4 regions of the Bradyrhizobium sp. AZCC 2176 genome follow, and region 2 is predicted to be linked to each of the others. Evidence: predicted binding sites of a transcription regulator. Region 2 holds the regulator's gene; each other region holds the start of a gene.
The links. The regulator PhoB, encoded in region 2, activates phosphate uptake and scavenging genes when phosphate is short. The targets are predictions, from matches to a motif close to TGTCATNNANCTGTCAT.
Positions count from the first base shown of each region.

Region 1 (4,568 bases), 550 kb from region 2:
GACTAGCGAAGCGCAAGGGCGTCACCGCGAGGTGGGGTCTGAAGAAAGCGTGGAGCAAAGCCGCGGCCCGATGGACAAACACCGGATAACGAGGCCTGCCCGGCCGGACGAGCGAGCAGCCAATCGCGAAGTCCATGGTCATCAAAGGTCGGGGTGGTAGATCCGGCGGGCGTGCGGTGAAGGCGGTCGGTCTTACCTCGGGAGGTCTGCGCTGCGTCCCAGCTTTGGGACTGAGGCCGCCGCAAGGCGGCCTGACCGCAGCGCAGAAGTCAGCAGAGGGCGTAGTAGGCGGCAGCGCGCCGCCGAAGGCCTGAACGGTGGAAGCGGTTAGTAGAGCGGCGATCTCGTGCGAGCCATGCGGCAGAAGAACCAGGTCGAGCTGAACTTGGGCACCGGAGCGGAGGGTGAAGCCCGAAGCGCCGCCGCCCGAGAGCCCGAAGCGCGCCCGGCGAGAGCCTGTCCCGAACGCCCGGCGGTTGCGGGACCGTCGATGGAAGACGTGGTTGAGCGTGAGAACCTGAAGAAAGCGTTGGCGCGAGTGAAGCGCAACAAAGGTACGGCAGGCATTGACGGTATGAATGTCGATGACTTGTCGGCCTACCTGAAGGAGCACTGGCCTACGGTTCGGGTCCAGTTGCTTGAAGGCATCTACAAGCCGCAGCCGGTGTGGCGCGTCGAGATACCGAAGCCGTCGGGTGGCATGCGGCTGCTCGGCATTCCGACGGTGCTCGACCGCTTTATCCAGCAGGCGGTGATGCAGGTGCTGCAAGCCGACTGGGACGGAACGTTCTCCGAGACGAGCTTCGGCTTCCGGCCGAAGCGCTCGGCGCATCAGGCGGTAGAGCGGGCGCAGACGTATATTGCGTCCGGACACGCCATCGTCGTGGACATCGACCTGGAGAAGTTCTTCGACCGGGTCAACCACGATATCCTGATGGGGCTTGTTGCCAAGCGGGTTGCCGACAAACGCATCCTGAAGCTGATCCGCGGCTTTCTGACCGCGGGTGCGATGGAAGGAGGCCTTGTCAGCCCGACGGAGGAAGGCACGCCGCAGGGTGGGCCGCTCTCGCCGCTGTTGTCGAACCTGATGCTGGATGTGCTGGACAAGGAACTGGAGAAACGCGGCCATCGCTTCGTGCGCTACGCCGACGATTGCAACATCTATGTGCGCAGTCAGAAGGCGGGCGAGCGGGTGCTGGCCGGGATCGAGCGGTTCATCGAGAAGCGCCTCAAGCTCAAGGTCAACAAAGCCAAGAGTGCGGTTGCCAAACCGAGCGTTCGCAAGTTCCTGGGCTTCAGCTACACGAGTGGACGAAAGCCGCGACGGCGCGTTGCGCCGCAGGCCATCGCCCGCTTCAAGGCGAGAATTCGGGAGCTGACGCGGCGCACGCGTGGACGAAGCCTTGCGCAGATCGTCAAGGAGCTGTCGGTCTACCTCATCGGGTGGCGGGGTTACTTCGGCTTCTGCCAAACCCCGTCGGTGTTGCGCGCGCTTGAGGAATGGATCAGGCGGCGGTTGCGCGCCATCGCCTGGAAGCAATGGAAGTGTGGACCTGCTCGCTTTGCCGAGCTGCGACGCTGCGGCGTCGGCCGGGACCTGGCGGCGCGAACCGCCGGAAGCCCGCGTGGCCCTTGGCGGCTCGCAAGCAGCCCCGCGCTCACCACTGCAATGCCAATTGCTTTCTTCGGTTCACTCGGCCTGACTTCCATCACAGAACTACGACATGCATAATCCACCGAACCGCCGTATACGGACCCGTACGTACGGTGGTGTGGGAGGGGAGGAGCCGAGAGGCTCCCCCCTATCCCGATCCATCCGGGCCCGTTACCCCGTCTACGAATGCGGCGCTGATCAGCCAGTCATATTTTTGATGAGCGGTGGTTGCACGTCAGTGCTCGTGTTTCACGCGGCCTGGAACGGCGGCTGATGTCGCTGGAGCCGCTACCGCAAACGAAAAAGGACCAACTTTCGTTGGCCCAGTATCGGGATTAACTCCCTCTGCGAACAGGCCCGATCCCGACGGCCCCGGGGGGCTGGGGGCTGAGGAATCCGGAACCGAAAGGACCGGGCCAACGCAGGATTTTCTTGTCGCAACCTAGCGGGGCGGGCGGTTGGCGGAAGTGGGGCAGCAATAAGATTCCGCTAACGATCCCGTGAATCGATGTTTCCGTTGATGTCGGTGGTTCCAGCGCGGTTTCCTTCGTATTTGCACCCCTTGCGGCGTCCTGCGGTTAGCGCGATCATATCAATCGCATGACAGGAGGCGCTCCATGAGCTCGATATCGGAGGATACCGAACCAAGCGAAAGCCGCGCAGTGGCGCGCCCCGCCACTGCAGTCCCGCTGCCAAATCGTGTCACGTTCAATCGTCTCGAACTCAACCGCATCCTCAATCTGTATGGCCGCATGGTCGCCGACGGCGAATGGCGCGACTACGCTATCGACTTTCTGAAGGACCGTGCGGTGTTTTCGGTGTTCCGCCGCGCCTCCGAAGTCCCGATTTACCGGATCGAGAAGGATCCGCGGCTCGCGCGCAAGCAGGGCATGTACAGCGTGATCTCGGCGACCGGCCTGATCCTGCGCCGCGGCCACGAACTCGAGCGCGTGCTGCTGGTGATCGACCGCAAGCTGGCGCTGGTTTAGCCGGATCCCGTAGCCCGGAGGAGCCAACGGGTCGCGCGAATGCGCGCCCGACGACGAGCGCAATTGCGCTCGCGCAGTGATGACAGGCTCCGCGAAGTCTGGGAAGACTACACCCGCTTGCGAGACCATCCCGGATTGCGCGTCGCTCCATCCGGGTTACGGCTTTGAATTATATAATATATTTTGCCTGAGAGCGGGCTGTCCCCGACCTATCCCCCATGAAAGCGGGCGGTGGCAGGGCTAAGGCGGACCAGCGCCTGCAAGCAGCGCCGCCAGCTCCGCGCCTTCGAGGCGCGCCATGGCATCCGCGCCGCTGAACCGCCGCGTCAGCAACGCGTCGGCGATCCTGCGCACAACGTCCGCGTTCGCTCTCAGGGCCTCATCGGCCAGCCGGTAGCCCTCCGTGCGCGCCGTGCGGCGCTGGGCCTCGGGGATGCGCGCCAGAAACTTCCGCATCGCTCTGAAGTCGCCCATCTTCGTCGATCGCGGCGAAGGCGCGCTGAAAGCGTGCTCGGCCCTGCAGCCCGCAACGCAGACCGCGATATTCTTGGTGTCATCGTCGAAGGTGCGGCTATTCGATCCGCCGTTGCCGGTCGCCAAGTCGATCTCGACGAATGCGACATCCGCGCCGAGCGCGCGCGCGACGACAGCATGGCCAGCCTCGTGGGTCGCGAGAGCAAGGTTTTGGGCGTGAAAATATTCGACCAATTCGGCGAGGTCATCGTTCTCATCTTCCATCGCCGTCAACCAGCATCTGCTGACCAAAGAAGGGTGCCGCAGCGCCGCACCGCTTCATCCTCGGGAGTGTTTGGCACAATGGCTTCAAGGCTGACGTGGTGCCCCACAATTGCTTCAAGTTCCCGTCTCCAGTTGCCGTCAAGCGCGAAAAAGTTTCCCAGCGCCCAGTCGGTCCCGTCCGTCGCGGGCATCAGCGCAAGGGCAAGATCGACATCGCTACCTGGTCTTGACTGCCCGGTGGCGCGGCTGCCGAACAGCCAAAGTTCGCGAACGCTGCCGTTGTTGCTTGCCCACGAGCGAAGGTCGCGCAGCCATTCATCCTGCATATCCATCGCAATGATCACCGATAGTGCGCGAAGAGGTACCAGCCCAGCGCAGCCGCGCCGACGATGCCCCAGAAGGCCCAGAACTGCCGCGCATCTTTTGCCGCCTGCTGCTTGTTGTCCTTCCATTCCTGAATAATTTCGTCGCGCTGCTCGCCGCTGCGCGCAAGGTCGGAGCGGATCATTACCGACACGGCCTCGATCTGCTTTCCCAAGCGGTCCAGGCGAGCCATGATCATCGCCGTCAGCACGCCGATGATGACAAAGATCATCCAGTGCTCGTCGCTCATGCTGAAGCCCCCGATGCCTGCCGCATTTAAGGGGTGGCGCAAGTGGCGAGCAACCGGCGAGCGAAACTATCCCCGGCTTTCGAGCTGGATCGGACCGCGTAGGCCCGTCCCGGCTAGTCGGACGGCGAATGCTCGCTCCATCCGGGGGGCCGTTACCCCATCTACGACGCTACTTTGCATGGGGTTGTTTTCGCGATTTTGAGTCTGGGCCCTGCGGTGTACCGTCAAGAGGCGCTATGCCTTATCCAGACTACGAAGTGGGGACCGTCGTGCTGCCTTCGCCGAGCGCACGCTGCATCATGACCGTGTCCAGCCAGCGTCCGAATTTGAAGCCGACGCTCGGATGGGTTCCGATCATCTGGAAGCCAGTCTTGGCGTGAACCCCGATCGAACCGGCATTGGCGGAATCGCCGATCACGGCGATCATCTGCCGGTAGCCCCGCGCCTCGCATTCGGCGATCAGCCGCTGCATCAGTTGCAAGCCGATGCCCCGGCGGTGGGTCGAGGGCTTTAGATAGACCGAGTTCTCCACCGTGAAACGATAGGCCGGGCGCGGCCGATAAGGGCCGGCATA
Region 1 is NZ_JAZHRX010000001.1:2,360,754-2,365,321, reverse strand. Features, by position in the region: gene ltrA (group II intron reverse transcriptase/maturase) at 356-1,732, shown strand; gene V1288_RS10860 (DUF2794 domain-containing protein) at 2,272-2,643, shown strand; gene V1288_RS10855 (hypothetical protein) at 2,884-3,381, opposite strand; gene V1288_RS10850 (nucleotidyltransferase family protein) at 3,387-3,713, opposite strand; gene V1288_RS10845 (hypothetical protein) at 3,722-3,994, opposite strand; gene V1288_RS10840 (GNAT family N-acetyltransferase) at 4,245-4,568, opposite strand, start outside.
Region 1: V1288_RS10860 (DUF2794 domain-containing protein) is a predicted target of PhoB. The motif match lies at 2,244-2,260, and genes of this name have one in related genera.

Region 2 (4,568 bases):
TCGTCCAGAGCCCCTATGCCTACTGGAAGCAACTCGCCTGGGCCGGCGCCCTGTTGATCACGCTCACCGTACTTGCCTTGAATATTGGCGCGCGCATTCTTGGCGCCGAGAGGACATCCAAATGACCGATCTCTCCGTATCCGTGAGCTCAGCGACGGGACCCGTTCCGCAGGTGGCGCTGCCCGAGGCCGCGCCCAAGGTGACCGCCCGCGGCCTGAACTTTTACTATGGCGAGCACCATGCGCTGAAGAACATCAACCTGACGCTCGGCACCCACCGCGTCACCGCCTTCATCGGCCCGTCCGGCTGCGGCAAGTCGACCCTGCTGCGGATCTTCAACCGGATGTACGACCTCTATCCCGGCCAGAAGGCGACCGGCCAGTTGATGCTCGACCAGACCAACATCCTCGACCCCAAGCTCGACCTCAATCTGCTGCGCGCCCGCGTCGGCATGGTGTTCCAGAAGCCGACGCCGTTCCCGATGACGATCTATGAAAACATCGCCTTCGGCATCCGCCTGTATGAAAAGATCTCCAAGTCCGAGATGGACGGCCGCGTCGAAAAGGCGCTGCGCGGCGGCGCGCTGTGGAACGAGGTCAAGGACAAGCTGAATGCCTCGGGCCTGTCGCTGTCCGGCGGCCAGCAGCAGCGGCTCTGCATCGCCCGCACCGTCGCGGTGCGGCCCGAGGTGATCCTGTTCGACGAGCCCTGTTCGGCGCTCGACCCGATCTCGACCGCCAAGATCGAGGAACTGATCCAGGAGCTGGCGGAGGACTACACCATCGCCATCGTCACCCATAACATGCAGCAGGCGGCGCGCGTCTCCGACAAGACCGCCTTCATGTATCTCGGCGAGCTGATCGAGTTCGACGACACCAACAAGATTTTCACCTCGCCGAGCGATCGACGCACCCAGGACTACATCACCGGCCGGTTTGGCTAGCATGATCCGGAAAAGTGGGAACCGGTTTTCCGAAGAGATCATGCTCAAACGAGGAAATAAAATCATGATCCGATTAGAATCGGACCATGATTTGAGGAGATAAGAGATGGCATCCGAGCACACCGCCAAGGCGTTCGACAGCGACCTTCAGGAACTGACCCGTCTCGTCGCCGAGATGGGTGGCCTGTCTGAACGCATGATCACCGAATCCGTCGACGCGCTGGTCCGCCGCGACGTCGCCCTCGGCAAGCGCGTCGTCGCAGCCGACGTCGAGATCGACCGGCTGCAGCATCTGATCGAGGAGCGCGCGGTGCTGACGATTGCGCGGCGCCAGCCGATGGCGATCGACCTGCGCGAAATCGTCGGCGCCATGCGGGTCGCCACCGATCTGGAGCGGATCGGCGACCTCGCCAAGAACATGGGCAAGCGGGTCGCGGCGCTGGAGAACGATTTCCAGCCGCTCAAGCTGATGCGCGGCCTGGAACACATGACCGATCTGGTGCTGTCGCAGGTCAAGTCGGTGCTGGACGCCTATGCGGCGCACGATCTGCCGGCGGCGATGGCGGTGTGGAAGGGCGACGAGGAAGTCGACGCCATCTGCACCTCGCTGTTCCGCGAGCTCCTGACCTATATGATGGAGGATCCGCGCAACATCTCGTTCTGTATTCATTTGATGTTCTGCGCCAAGAACATCGAGCGGATCGGCGACCACGCCACCAACATCGCCGAAACCGTGTTCTACATGATCGAGGGACAGCAGATGCTCGACAAGCGCCCGAAGGGCGACATGACGACGTTCGCCACGACCCTGCCTAATACTTGAGGAAAGCAGAATGAGCGCGCGCATTATGGTGGTCGAGGACGAGGAAGCGCTGACCACGCTGTTGCGCTACAACCTCGACGCAGAAGGTTATGATGTCGAAACCGTCGCCCGCGGCGACGATGCGGATACGCGGCTGAAGGAGCGCGTGCCCGATCTCGTCGTGCTCGACTGGATGCTGCCGGGACTGTCCGGCATCGAGCTGTGCCGCCGACTGCGCGCCCGGCCGGAGACCAAGCAGTTGCCGATCATCATGCTCACGGCACGCGGCGAGGAGAGCGAGCGGGTGCGGGGGCTGGCGACCGGCGCCGACGATTACATCGTCAAGCCGTTCTCGGTGCCGGAGCTTTTGGCGCGGGTGAAGGGCCTGTTGCGGCGGGCAAGCCCCGAGCGGCTCGCCACGGTGCTGACCTATGGCGATATCGAACTGGATCGTGAGAAAAGGCGCGTTGCGCGTTCCGGCCGCCAGATCGATCTCGGCCCGACCGAGTATCGGCTATTGGAATTTTTCCTCGAACATCCCGGCCGCGTCTTCAGCCGCGAGCAGTTGCTCGACAGCGTCTGGGGCCGCGACATCTATATCGACGAGCGCACCGTCGACGTCCATATCGGCCGCCTGCGCAAGCTGCTCAATCCGGGCCGAGAACAGGATCCCATCCGCACTGTGCGCGGCGCGGGTTATGCACTGGACGACCGGTTTGCGAAGGTGGAGCCGTAACGCTCTGCTGGTTGTCTCAGCAAACTCCGGCGTCGTCCCCGCGAACGCGGGGACCCATAACCACAAATCTCGATTGTTGAAACGCGCTGGAGCTCCAGCGAAGCATAACCACTGACATCCGTGGTTATGGGTCCCTGCGGTTCGCAGGGACGACGAACGATTTAGTTCGTAGATCCTCTGGGTGAGTGGGTGGTCGCAAACTCAACTTACCCCCTGACCACCTGCCACCCCATAGGATCTACGACAAACCGTGGCTTACCTTGTCGGCTTCGGCTGCTGCCTCCGCCGGTCGGCAGCCGGCTGATACGCAATCCGCGAGTGATGCGCGCAGTAGGGCAGTCCCGAAAGCGCCTTGCCGCCGCAGAAGAAGAATTCCGGGCTCGAGGGATCGCCGACCGGCCAGTGGCAGGTCGCCTCGTTCAGTTCGAGCAGCGACAGCCGCTGGCTCATCGGCACCACATTGTCGAAGGCGATCGGATCAGGCTCCATCTCGACCTCGAAGGCGTGCGCGAGCGCGGTGTTGCCGCGCGAGACCGGCCGCGACACCCGCATCATCTGCTGGGCCGGGCGTGCCTTGCGCTGCCGCGGGGCGGCCGAGGAGGGGCTCTTGGCACGGCCGGACAGGCCCAGCCGGTGCACTTTGCCGATCACGGCGTTTCGCGTCACATTTCCGAGTTCCGCCGCGATCTGGCTCGCCGATAATCCGGCTTCCCAGAGCTTCTTAAGCTGCTCGACGCGATCGTCTGACCAGGTCAATACCGTCATCGTATTCTTCCCTTCGCATCGCGCCGGCCAATCAGGGGCAGCGCTGGCGACGTCATTCGTCTCAAAAATCCCTGCGGTCAGAATCCCTTAGCCCTCGCCGGGCGCGAAAACCGCGCCCGAACGTTTACGCCGTACAAAATGGACTCCAGGGATCAGAACTGCCGCACGAGATGTCGTACCCGACGGCCCAAAAGCTACAATATGGCGGGACTCGGGCGCAAGAGTCCGGGCCTGCGCGTCCACATGTTCCGACATCTAGGCATTGCACTGCGTGTTTTCCACCACACCGCAATCGTACGGATTTCCTTATCTTGCGGTGCAGGAAAGGCAGCTTCGTGGTGTGTTGACAGCGCCCCCCGCCCACATAGAATACCTCTCCCGTGCCGCCCTTAAGAGGCGGCACGTTTCGTTTTCGCAAGACCGGCTGTTGCCGCCTTCGCGCCAATGCACGCGTGTGCTCCGCGGCAGGTTCAAAAGCAGGTCTCAAACCTTCAGTGAATTGCCATGACCAATAGCGCCACGTCGCATCTGCTCCCCGTCTTCGCCAGGGTCGATCTCGGCTTCGAAAGCGGCGAAGGCTGCTGGCTTACGGCAACCAATGGCGAGCGCTATCTCGACTTCACCTCGGGCGTCGCGGTCAATGCGCTGGGTCACTGCCATCCGCATCTGATCAAGGCGCTGCAGGAACAGTCGACAAAGCTCTGGCACATGTCGAACCTGTTCAGGAGCCCGGATGGCGAGAAGCTCGCCGCGCGGCTCTGTGAGCAGAGCTTTGCCGACCTTGTGTTCTTCTGCAATTCGGGTGCGGAAGCGATGGAAGGCGTGATCAAGGTCGTGCGCCGCTATCAATTCTCCAAGGGACATCCCGAACGCTATCGGCTCATCACCTTCGAGGGCGCGTTCCACGGCCGCACACTCGGCACGCTCGCCGCGACCGGCTCCGCCAAATATCTCGAAGGCTTTGGGCCGCCGATGGACGGTTTTGACCAGGTGCCGCATGGCGATCTCGAAGCGGTGAAGAAAGCGATCGGGCCGCACACCGCGGGCATCCTGATCGAGCCGGTGCAGGGCGAGGGCGGTGTGCGCTCCGCGCCGCAATCTTTCTTCAAGGCGCTGCGCCAGCTCTGCGACGAGCATGGCCTGTTGCTGGCGTTCGACGAGGTGCAGACCGGCATGGGCCGCACCGGCGATCTCTTCGCCTACAAGCGCGTCGGCGTGACGCCGGATGTGATGTCGCTGGCAAAGGCGCTCGGCGGCGGTTTTCCGATCGGCGCGGTGCTGGCGACCGCGGAAGCTGCTTCCGGCATGACGCCCGGCTCGCA
Region 2 is NZ_JAZHRX010000001.1:1,808,510-1,813,077, reverse strand. Features, by position in the region: gene pstA (phosphate ABC transporter permease PstA) at 1-125, shown strand, start outside; gene pstB (phosphate ABC transporter ATP-binding protein PstB) at 122-943, shown strand; gene phoU (phosphate signaling complex protein PhoU) at 1,050-1,766, shown strand; gene phoB (phosphate regulon transcriptional regulator PhoB) at 1,777-2,481, shown strand; gene V1288_RS08260 (GcrA family cell cycle regulator) at 2,737-3,246, opposite strand; gene V1288_RS08255 (aspartate aminotransferase family protein) at 3,751-4,568, shown strand, end outside.

Region 3 (4,568 bases), 1.2 Mb from region 2:
GCGTGCTTGATGGCGTGGGCCGCCATCGACATCGGCGGGGTGATGTTGAACCCGCCGCGGCCGGACTTTGCCAGCCCGGTACGTGCATAGGAAACGATAACAGCTTCACGCATTTGAAAGACCTCCCTTTGATGCGGCCAGTATGGACTGGCGCCCAGCCCGTGTGTAGCGAAAACCCGAATTCCGGCGGACGGAAAAGAATTACCCCGCGAAACCGGCTCGGCGCCGGGATTTGCACAACGCAGGTCCTTCGGCAAGGCCGCGGCTGGCGTGCTCGCTTCTGACCGGGCGCGCCCGATGCACGACGAAAGGCGCATGAGCCGGCTGTTTCACTGAGCGAAATTGCCCGCTATTGAGATCGCGCGCTATGCAAGGCACAGGCAATCAGGATCAGGTCAGGGGTGCGATGGTAAGGGCGCTGCGACAATGGCTGGACACCCATGAACTGCCCGCGATCATCGCCGCCGTGCTCGGCGTGGTCTTCGCGCTCTCCACGCTGATGGTGGTCGGCGGCTATCTGCTGGTAGCGCCCTGAGGCAACCGCCTCAGATGTGCTGCGCCATGATCTGACCGGGCCGCGCATCCAGGCGGGGTTCGATATCGACAGACCACAGGTCGCGGTTGTCGACGTCCTTCAGCGTCACGGTCATCACTTCGGTCTTGCCGTCGATATCGACGAGGCCGAAAAACTGCAGGCCGAAACACGGGGCGAGATTCTCGCCCTGCTGCGCGCTGCAGCCCTTCTGGAATATCGCTTTCGGCCCGAATGTATTGTCGAGCGGCGCCGGCGCCCAGGTGCCCGCATGCAGCGGACCGGAGACGAATTCCCAGAACGGTTCGAAATCCTGGAACGCCGCGCGGTTCGGATCGTAATGATGTGCCGCCGTGTAATGCATGTCGGCGGTCAGCCACACCGTGTTGCGGATGCCGGCGCGCTTCATGAACGACAGCAGATCGGCGATCTCGTGTTCGCGCCGCTCCGGCGGACCATCGCCGAGCGCGATGGCGTCCTCGCTGACCAGGCCGATCGGCATGTCCGCGGCGATTACTTTCCAGGTTGCGTCGGAAGCCACCAGCTCGCGCTTCAGCCAGGCCAGTTGCGCTGCACCAAAGATACAGGTGTCGCTGCGGTCGTCGCGCTTGTTGAAGGTGGAATCGCGGTAGCTGCGCATATCCACCATGAAGACGTCGAGCAGCGGGCCGTAGGCGATCTTCCGATAGATGCGGCCATCCGCCTGCGCGGGCACGGCGCGCATCGGCATGAATTCATGGAACGCGCGGCGCGCCCGCGCCACGAGAAGCGAGCTGCCGTCCTCGGCATAGCCGGTTTCGTCGGCCGTTCCGATCGGCGCCCAGTCGTTGGTGACCTCATGATCGTCCCATTGCGCGAACAAGGGAACGGCAGCATGGAAGGCGCGAAAGTTTTGGTCGAGCCAGTTGTATTTGTAGTTGCCGCGGAACTCGGCGAGGGTTTGGGCGACGACGGATTTTTCCTCGGTGAGGACATTCCGCCAGACCGCGCCACCGGGCAGCTTCAACTCCCGCTCCACCGGGCAATCCGCATAGATGTGGTCACCGGAATGGATGAAGAAGTCCGGACGGTTGTCGAGCATAGTGCGGTAAGTCCGCATCCCGCCACGGTTTTCGTCGATGCCCCAGCCCTGCCCCGTCGTATCGCCCGACCAGGCGAACGACACCGAGCTTCGCGCCGCGGGCGCGGTCCGGAAATGCCCAAGCTGCGTCTCGCCTTCGATGCCGCTCCCGCTGATATCGTCGAAGCGCACGCGATAGAAAATGTCCTGCCCTGCCGGCAGGCCATCGACCAGAACTTTCGAGACGAAGTCGCTGTCCGGCAATGCGTCGGCGGTTACCTTGCAAATGACGGTCTTGAAGCTCTCCACCGTCGAACATTCGACCTGCATCCGCGCCCGGCGATCGGCGCGGGCCCAGATCACAGCGGAATCGGCCGAGACGTCGCCCGATTGAATGCCGCTGGTGATGAGCGGCCGGTCCGCGGCGCGGCTGAGGTAAGGTCTGGCGAGATTGCCGAGACCGGCGATGGCGCATGTTGCCGCGGAGCGGACCAGCAATTGACGCCGGTTCAAGATTTGTCCCGCGCGTATCGCAATCTGCATCGAAGCACCCTCGTCGAATCACGACGAAGGTGTGCCTGAGCAATTTGAATGTGGGCCGAAGGTTTTACGACAGGTGGATGACGTGGAATCGTGGAATGGGTGGAGCGCAGCGATACCCATCAATCCCCGGACAGAGGCATGATGGGTTTCGCTTCGCTCTACCCATCGAGCGACGAAGCAACACTACCGCTGCCAGTCGCAGATGCCGCCGGACTTGCACGGCCAGGTCTGGATGCGCGTATCGCGCGCCTGCGCGTCGAGCGGATTGGTATGGCGGCGCGCCAGTTTGGCGCGGGCCGCGCCGCGCGGTTTCGCGACGCGCTCATGCGCCACGCGAGTCGGCTTCTCAACGCGCGCATGCGCGACGTGAGTCTTGGGCTGAGTCTTGGGCGCGGCCGCCTTCGGCACAACCACGCGCTCCGTCTTCACCGGCCGGGCATCATTTCTGGCCTCGACCCGGACCGGGGCGAAATGCGTCTCCGGGCCGAGCCGCTTCGGCGAGAGCAACGCTCGGGAAGGATCCAGACCGAAGAGCTCGCCGGCGCGGTACTCGTCCGCCAGCGTCGCGCTGCCTGACATCAGCAAGCCCGTGCAAAGTGCTGCCGCAATAGCGCTTTTCAGGACCATCACAGGCCTCCTGAAATCAACCAAAGACTGTATGAACCGCCATCATGTAGGGAGCGGGCCGGACAATTCCAGCCGTTCCCGCCCGCAGGGTTACCGGTGAATATGATCCGGGCCGCGAAAAAGTTCACGTGCCGGATTAACGGCCCCTACTCGGCTGCCTGCGCCACCGGCTGGCCGATCGCGGCTTCCAGCCGCGCGCACTCTCCGCGGAACTTCGCGACATTGGCTTCCTTGACGTGGCCGTAGCCGCGAACGAGTTCCGCGGACTTCGCCAGCGCCACGAGACGCGGCCAATCATGCGGCTTCGCCTTGTCGAGATGGCGGAAGATCATCGCGGAATACTCGTCGGGCAATGCGCGCTCCATCCGCCGTTCGGCCGTGTAGCCGAACGGATCGAGTGCGGTTCCGCGCAGGAACTTGAACCGGGTCAGGAGTTCGAAGGCGCGGAAGATCCACGCGCCGAACTCGCGCTTGCGCAAGTGCCCGGTCACCTTGTCGCGCGACGCCAGCAGCGGCGGCGCTAGGCTGACCTTGACGCCAGTGTCGCCGTCGAACTGTTCCTTCAGCGCCCTGGTAAACTCGCCGTCCGAGTAAAGCCTGGCGACTTCATACTCATCCTTGTAGGCCATCAACTTGAACAGGCCCTTGGCAAAGGCCTCGGTGAGGTCATGCGAACCGGGCGAGCCTTTTGCCTCGGCCGCGCGAACGCGATCGACTTCCGCCAGGTAGCGCTTCGAATAGGCCTCGTTCTGATACTCGGTCAGGAATTTGGCGCGGAACGCGATGCTCTCGTCGAGAGTGCGCTTTACCGGCGCCGCGCCCGAACTCTTGAAGCGCGCCGCGCTGACGACGCGCTGCAGGTCGTGCGCGGCGAGCCGGCCCCAGGAGAACGCCAGCTTGTTCATCTCGATCGCCGCACCATTGAGGTCGATCGCCTTCATGATCGCCTCCAGCGAAAGCGGAATCGCGCCGCGCTGAAATGCGAAACCGAGCATGAAGGCGTTGGTGGCGATGCTGTCGCCCATCAGCGCGGTGGCAAGCCCGGTCGCGTCCAGAATGTCGAGATCGGAGCCGCTGACGGCTTCATTGAGCGACTCCCGCATCGTCCCGGCCTCGAAATCGATGTCGGGATTGATGACGAAGCTCGCGGTCGGCAGCAGGTCGGCGTTGACGATTGCCCGTGTCACGCCGCGCTCGGCCCGGCTCAATGCCGGGACGCTGGTGGCGACCACGATGTCGCAGCCCAGAATGAGGTTGGCGCCGCCGGGCGCGATGCGGACGGTGGCGAGGTCGTCCGCCTTCGGCGCGATACGGACGTGACTCATGACCGCGCCGTTCTTCTGCGAAAGCCCCGTGAAGTCGAGCGTCGAGCACGCCAGGCCCTCGACATGGGCGGCCATGCCGAGCAGCGCGCCGATGGTGATGACGCCGGTGCCGCCGATCCCGGTGACGAGGATGTTGTAGGCGCCATCGAGCGCAGGCGTGGCCGGCAGCGGCAGATCGGCGAACAGCGCGGACGGATCGGCCGCGGTGCGATCGGCCTTCCTCAGTCTGCCGCCATGCACGGTAACAAAACTCGGGCAAAAGCCCTCGATGCAGGAAAAGTCCTTGTTGCAGTTCGACTGGTCGATCCGCCGCTTGCGGCCGAATTCGGTCTCCAGCGGCTGCACCGAGACGCAGTTGGAGACAGAAGAGCAATCGCCGCAGCCTTCGCAGACGCGCTCGTTGATGAAGACGCGCTTCGGCGGATCCGGGTAGAGCCCGCGCTTGCGGCGGCGGCGCTTTTCCGCCGCACAGGTCTGGTCG
Region 3 is NZ_JAZHRX010000001.1:597,278-601,845, forward strand. Features, by position in the region: gene V1288_RS02615 (acetyl-CoA C-acyltransferase) at 1-113, opposite strand, end outside; gene V1288_RS02620 (hypothetical protein) at 368-535, shown strand; gene V1288_RS02625 (alkaline phosphatase D family protein) at 546-2,135, opposite strand; gene V1288_RS02630 (hypothetical protein) at 2,319-2,762, opposite strand; gene V1288_RS02635 (indolepyruvate ferredoxin oxidoreductase family protein) at 2,909-4,568, opposite strand, start outside.
Region 3: V1288_RS02625 (alkaline phosphatase D family protein) is a predicted target of PhoB. The motif match lies at 2,202-2,218, and genes of this name have one in related genera.

Region 4 (4,568 bases), 3.2 Mb from region 2:
ACGCCCGCCATCGGCCCGAGACCGAACGCGATGACGAAAATCAGCGCGAATACGATGCCGGGAACGGTGCGCGCGAATTCGAGGAGACGCCGGATGACGAACCGCAGCCATGGCGCAGGTGACGTATTTTGCGCGGCGAAGAAATTCAGCACAAAGCCAAGGACCGCGCCGCTCAGGGTGCCGACGTAGCTGATGAGAATGGTCTCGCCGAGCATCTTGAGCCACTTCTGCCAGCCCCAGAACCATTCGCCGAAATTGGTCCATACCCGTGTGCCGTCTTCCAGGGTAAGGATGCGGTCGAAATAGCTGACAAAGTTGCCGAAATAGCTGAAGAGCGTGCGCAGATTCACCTCCGCGCCGATCGCTGCGACAATCAACGCGGCGAAGAATACCGCCGCCGCCAAAGTCGCCTTTAAACGCTTGCGCGCGACCGCCTTGCGATACGTATCGTTGAGCACCGCAAGTTGCTGGTCTGGAAGGATGGATATGGCATTCGCCATCGGGATCACTGTGCCCAGGTGTGAACAGAACGGGTATGAAACAGAACGGTGTTCGACAGAAAAAGGCCGGGTCACTTGGACCCGGCCAGGCTCGTCTAAGTCTATTGATCAGGACGCCTTCTTTTTACGCAACGCATCGACGAACTTGATCAATTCGATGGTGCCATCCCAGTCCTTGGTGGTGGCCGGATTGAAGCCCTTCTTCTGGCCGTCGGATAGACGGTCGAACGCGGCCTTGTCCTTGGCCGGCGCTTCGGTGAACGCCTTGGCAATGGCGGCCTTCAGATCGGCCGGAAGGTCAGAATTATAGGCGTAGGGTCCGTTGATGATCGGGGCCGACTTGTGGATGATCCGGAAATCGTCCTTCTTGATCGGCGAGCCGTCGGCGTTCTTCAGCATGCCCTTGTGCAGCATCTGGGCGAGCGTGGAGTCATCGTCATTGGTCCACTGATTGGCGGCGACCTCGACGGTGCCCTGCGACAGCGCCAGCATGGCGTTCTCATGGCTGCCGGTGAAAACGACCTTGCCGAAGTAGGTATCGGCGTCGGAGATTCCCAGCTTGTCGAGTTCGAAGCGCGGCACGTTGTTGCCCGACGTCGAATTCGGATCAACCAAGCCAAGGTTCTTGCCCTTCAATTGATCGATATTTTTGTAGGGGCTCGACGCCTTGACGAAGAACACGGAATAATAGCCGGTCGAACCGTCGGCATTGATATCGTTTGCGAAGGCATCGGTCTTGACGCCGGTCAGGCGGGCGCGGGCAAAGGATGCCGAGCCGTAGCTTGCGATATGGATGTTGCCGGCCCGCTGGCCCTCGATCACGGCGGCGTAGTCGTTGGCAATGCGCAGCGTAACCTTCACGCCGAGTTCCTTGGAGAGATAGGCGACGAACGGCGTCCAGCGCTCGGTGACGCCGGAAGCGTTTTCGGCTGGCACCACAGCAAAAGTCAGTTCCGGATATTTACTCTTCCAATCCTGCGCCGAAGCTGAAGCCGTGAACGCCAGCGCGGCCGCGCCGGCAAGAAAGATACGACGAGTTATCATGGTGTGCCCTCTTGTTGTAATTACGCCTTCGCCGATTGCAGATTTGCAACGGCTACCCTGTACAGAAGTGAAGCTCAGGCCGCAGCAGCGGTGCCCAGTTCCGGAACGGTCGCGCCACCGGGCGCTTGCGCAGGCGTGATGCCCATGACCTCGTTGGCTTCGAGATCGTAAAGTTCGCGCGCAATGCGATCGGTCAGCGTCTCAGGCGCGCCATCGAACACCACGCGCCCGACCGCCATGCCGACCAGGCGGTCGCAGTAGGTTCGCGCCAGATCGAGCGAATGCAGGTTGCAGATCACGGTAATGCCGAAATGCTTGTTGATGCGCAGCAGCGCATCCATCACGATGCGCGTGTTGCGGGGATCGAGCGAAGCGATCGGCTCGTCGGCGAGAATGATGTCGGGCTCTTGCACCAGTGCACGCGCGATCGCGACGCGCTGCTGCTGGCCGCCGGAAAGCTGGTCGGCGCGCTGGGCGGCGATGCCAGCCATATCGAACTGCTCCAGCGCCGACATCGCCAGCGCTCTGTCTTCTTCCGGCCAAAGTTGCGTCAGCGAGCGCCAGGACGGAATTTCGGCCAACCGCCCCATCAGCACATTGGTCAGGACGTCGAGCCGACCGACCAGGTTAAATTGTTGAAAGATCATCGCGGAGCGCGCACGCCACTGCCGCAAATCCTTGCCGCGCAGCGCGGTCACGTCGACGCCTTCGAACAGGATGCGTCCTTCGGAAGGCTCAGCGAGACGATTGATCATCCGAAGCAGCGTCGACTTGCCGGCTCCGGAGCGGCCGATCACACCGACGAAGCTGCCGGGCGCGATCGAAAATGACGCATTATCCACTGCGGCTTTGGTGCCGAACCGACAGGTCAAACCTTCTACCACCAGCATGCATTGCTCCAGAGTTCCAGTCGTGCAGCATCGCTAACGGCTCGATCTAACAGTTGTGTGACACCGCTGCTGCGTGCGGTGTTCGTCCACAGCCCTCGCCCACAGCCACGGCCGGCGTCATGCGTCCGTCATGATCTTGTCATCAAGCACATCGAAGACGTGCGGATGCCAATGATCTTTCCTCGATTGCTGATGGACGCTCCCGATGGCCGGCAAGATGCTTTCCACTGAACCGGCCGTCGACCCCACCGCATCGGTGCGCGACTGCCAGCTCGGCGCCTACACCGAGGTCGGCGCCCGGACCATCCTGCTCGAGGTGACGATGGCGGACTATTCCTACGTCGTGAACGACGCGCAGATCACCTACACCACGATCGGGAAATTCTGCTCGATCGCGGCGATGACGCGGATCAACCCGGGTAATCATCCGATGCACCGCGCCTCGCAGGCGCATTTCACTTACCGCGCCAGCAGCTATTTTCCGGGCGAGAGCGACGATGCCGAAATCTTTGAATGGCGGCGCGCCCATCACATCCATATCCGCCATGACGTCTGGATCGGTCACGGCGCGGTCATCCTGCCCGGTCGTTCGATCGGCACCGGCGCGGTGGTCGCGGCCGGCGCCATCGTGACCAAGGATGTCCCCGCCTACACGATCGTTGCAGGTAACCCTGCCCGGCTGGTCAAGCGGCGGTTTCCCGAATCCATCGCCGGCCGGCTTGCGGAGCTCGCATGGTGGGACTGGGACCACGAGACGCTTCGCCGCGCCCTGCCCGATTTCCGCAAGCTCGATGTCGAAGGCTTTCTCGAGAAGTACGAATCCGCCGCCGCATCCGGCCGACCGCAATTCAACCAGAGTGCCGCATCGTGACCGAACTGTTCATTGAAGGTGGCCGGGCGCTGCTCGGCAACGAGATCCTCGAAACCACGTTGCGGATTGCCGGCCGCGAGTTCGTCGCCGTGGGTACGGACAACAGCCATGGCTCGCCCTGCATCGATGCCGGCGGCTTGCTGGTGCTGCCGGGCATTGTCGACCTGCACGGCGATGCGTTCGAGCGACAGATGATGCCGCGCCCCGGCGTCGATTTCCCAATCGACGTCGCCCTGGTCGACAGCGACCGGCAGGCGGTCAGCAACGGCATCACGACCGTCTATCATGCCGCGACCTGGTCGTGGGAACCTGGCTTACGCAGCGGGGACAACGCGCGGAAACTGCTCGAGGCGATCGAGCAGATGCGGCCGCAGCTCGCCGCCGACACCCGCTTCCATTTGCGCCACGAAACCAACAATCTAGACGCAGAAAGCGAAATCATCGACTGGCTATCAGAAGGACGCGTCGACCTGTTCGCCTTCAACGACCACATGGACTCGACCGTCGCCAGCCTCGCCAAACCGCAGAAGCGCGGCCGAATGGTCGAGCGCACCGGGCTCACCAATGAGGCGTTCGATCGGCTGGTGCAAAGTGTGGTGGCCCGCAGCCACGACGTGCCGGCGTCGATCGGCCGACTGGCCGAGGTGGCGCGCACAGCGAACGTCCGGATGCTCTCGCATGACGACGAAAGCCCGGCCATGCGGCAGGCTTTTCGTGCGCAAGGCGTAGCCATCGCCGAATTTCCGGTCAACGAGGAAACCGCCCGCGACGCTGCCGCGGCCGGCGACTTCATCGTGTTCGGCGCGCCCAATGTCGTGCGCGGCGGCAGCCACACCGGCTGGACCAAAGCCTCCGACATGATCGCCAAAGGCCTGTGTTCGGTACTGGCGTCGGATTACTACTATCCAGCGCCGCTGCTGGCGGCGTTTCGTCTCGCCGCCGACGGCGTGCTACCGCTGGCGGCGGCATGGCAATTGATCTCGTCAGCGCCGGCGCGCGCTGCCGGCCTCGCCGATCGTGGCACCCTCGTCGCGGGGCAGCGCGCCGACATCGTTCTCGTCGATGATACGGTGCCGCTGCGGCCGCGAATCGTTGCGGTCGTTGCTGCGGGGCGTCTGGTGTATCTGACCGATACGCACCGCCTCCTCCGTTCGTCGGTCACGCCCCGCAAGGCAGTTGCAGCCGCGTGAGGCGGCCCTATTCTGGTGCAATGGCAAACTATCCCCGTTACGCAATCTATTACACGGCCGCACCGGACAGCGC
Region 4 is NZ_JAZHRX010000001.1:5,007,727-5,012,294, reverse strand. Features, by position in the region: gene phnE (phosphonate ABC transporter, permease protein PhnE) at 1-500, opposite strand, end outside; gene phnD (phosphonate ABC transporter substrate-binding protein) at 609-1,544, opposite strand; gene phnC (phosphonate ABC transporter ATP-binding protein) at 1,619-2,434, opposite strand; gene V1288_RS23605 (chloramphenicol acetyltransferase) at 2,640-3,305, shown strand; gene V1288_RS23600 (alpha-D-ribose 1-methylphosphonate 5-triphosphate diphosphatase) at 3,302-4,495, shown strand; gene V1288_RS23595 (DUF1045 domain-containing protein) at 4,516-4,568, shown strand, end outside.
Region 4: phnC (phosphonate ABC transporter ATP-binding protein) is a predicted target of PhoB. The motif match lies at 2,550-2,566, and genes of this name have one in related genera.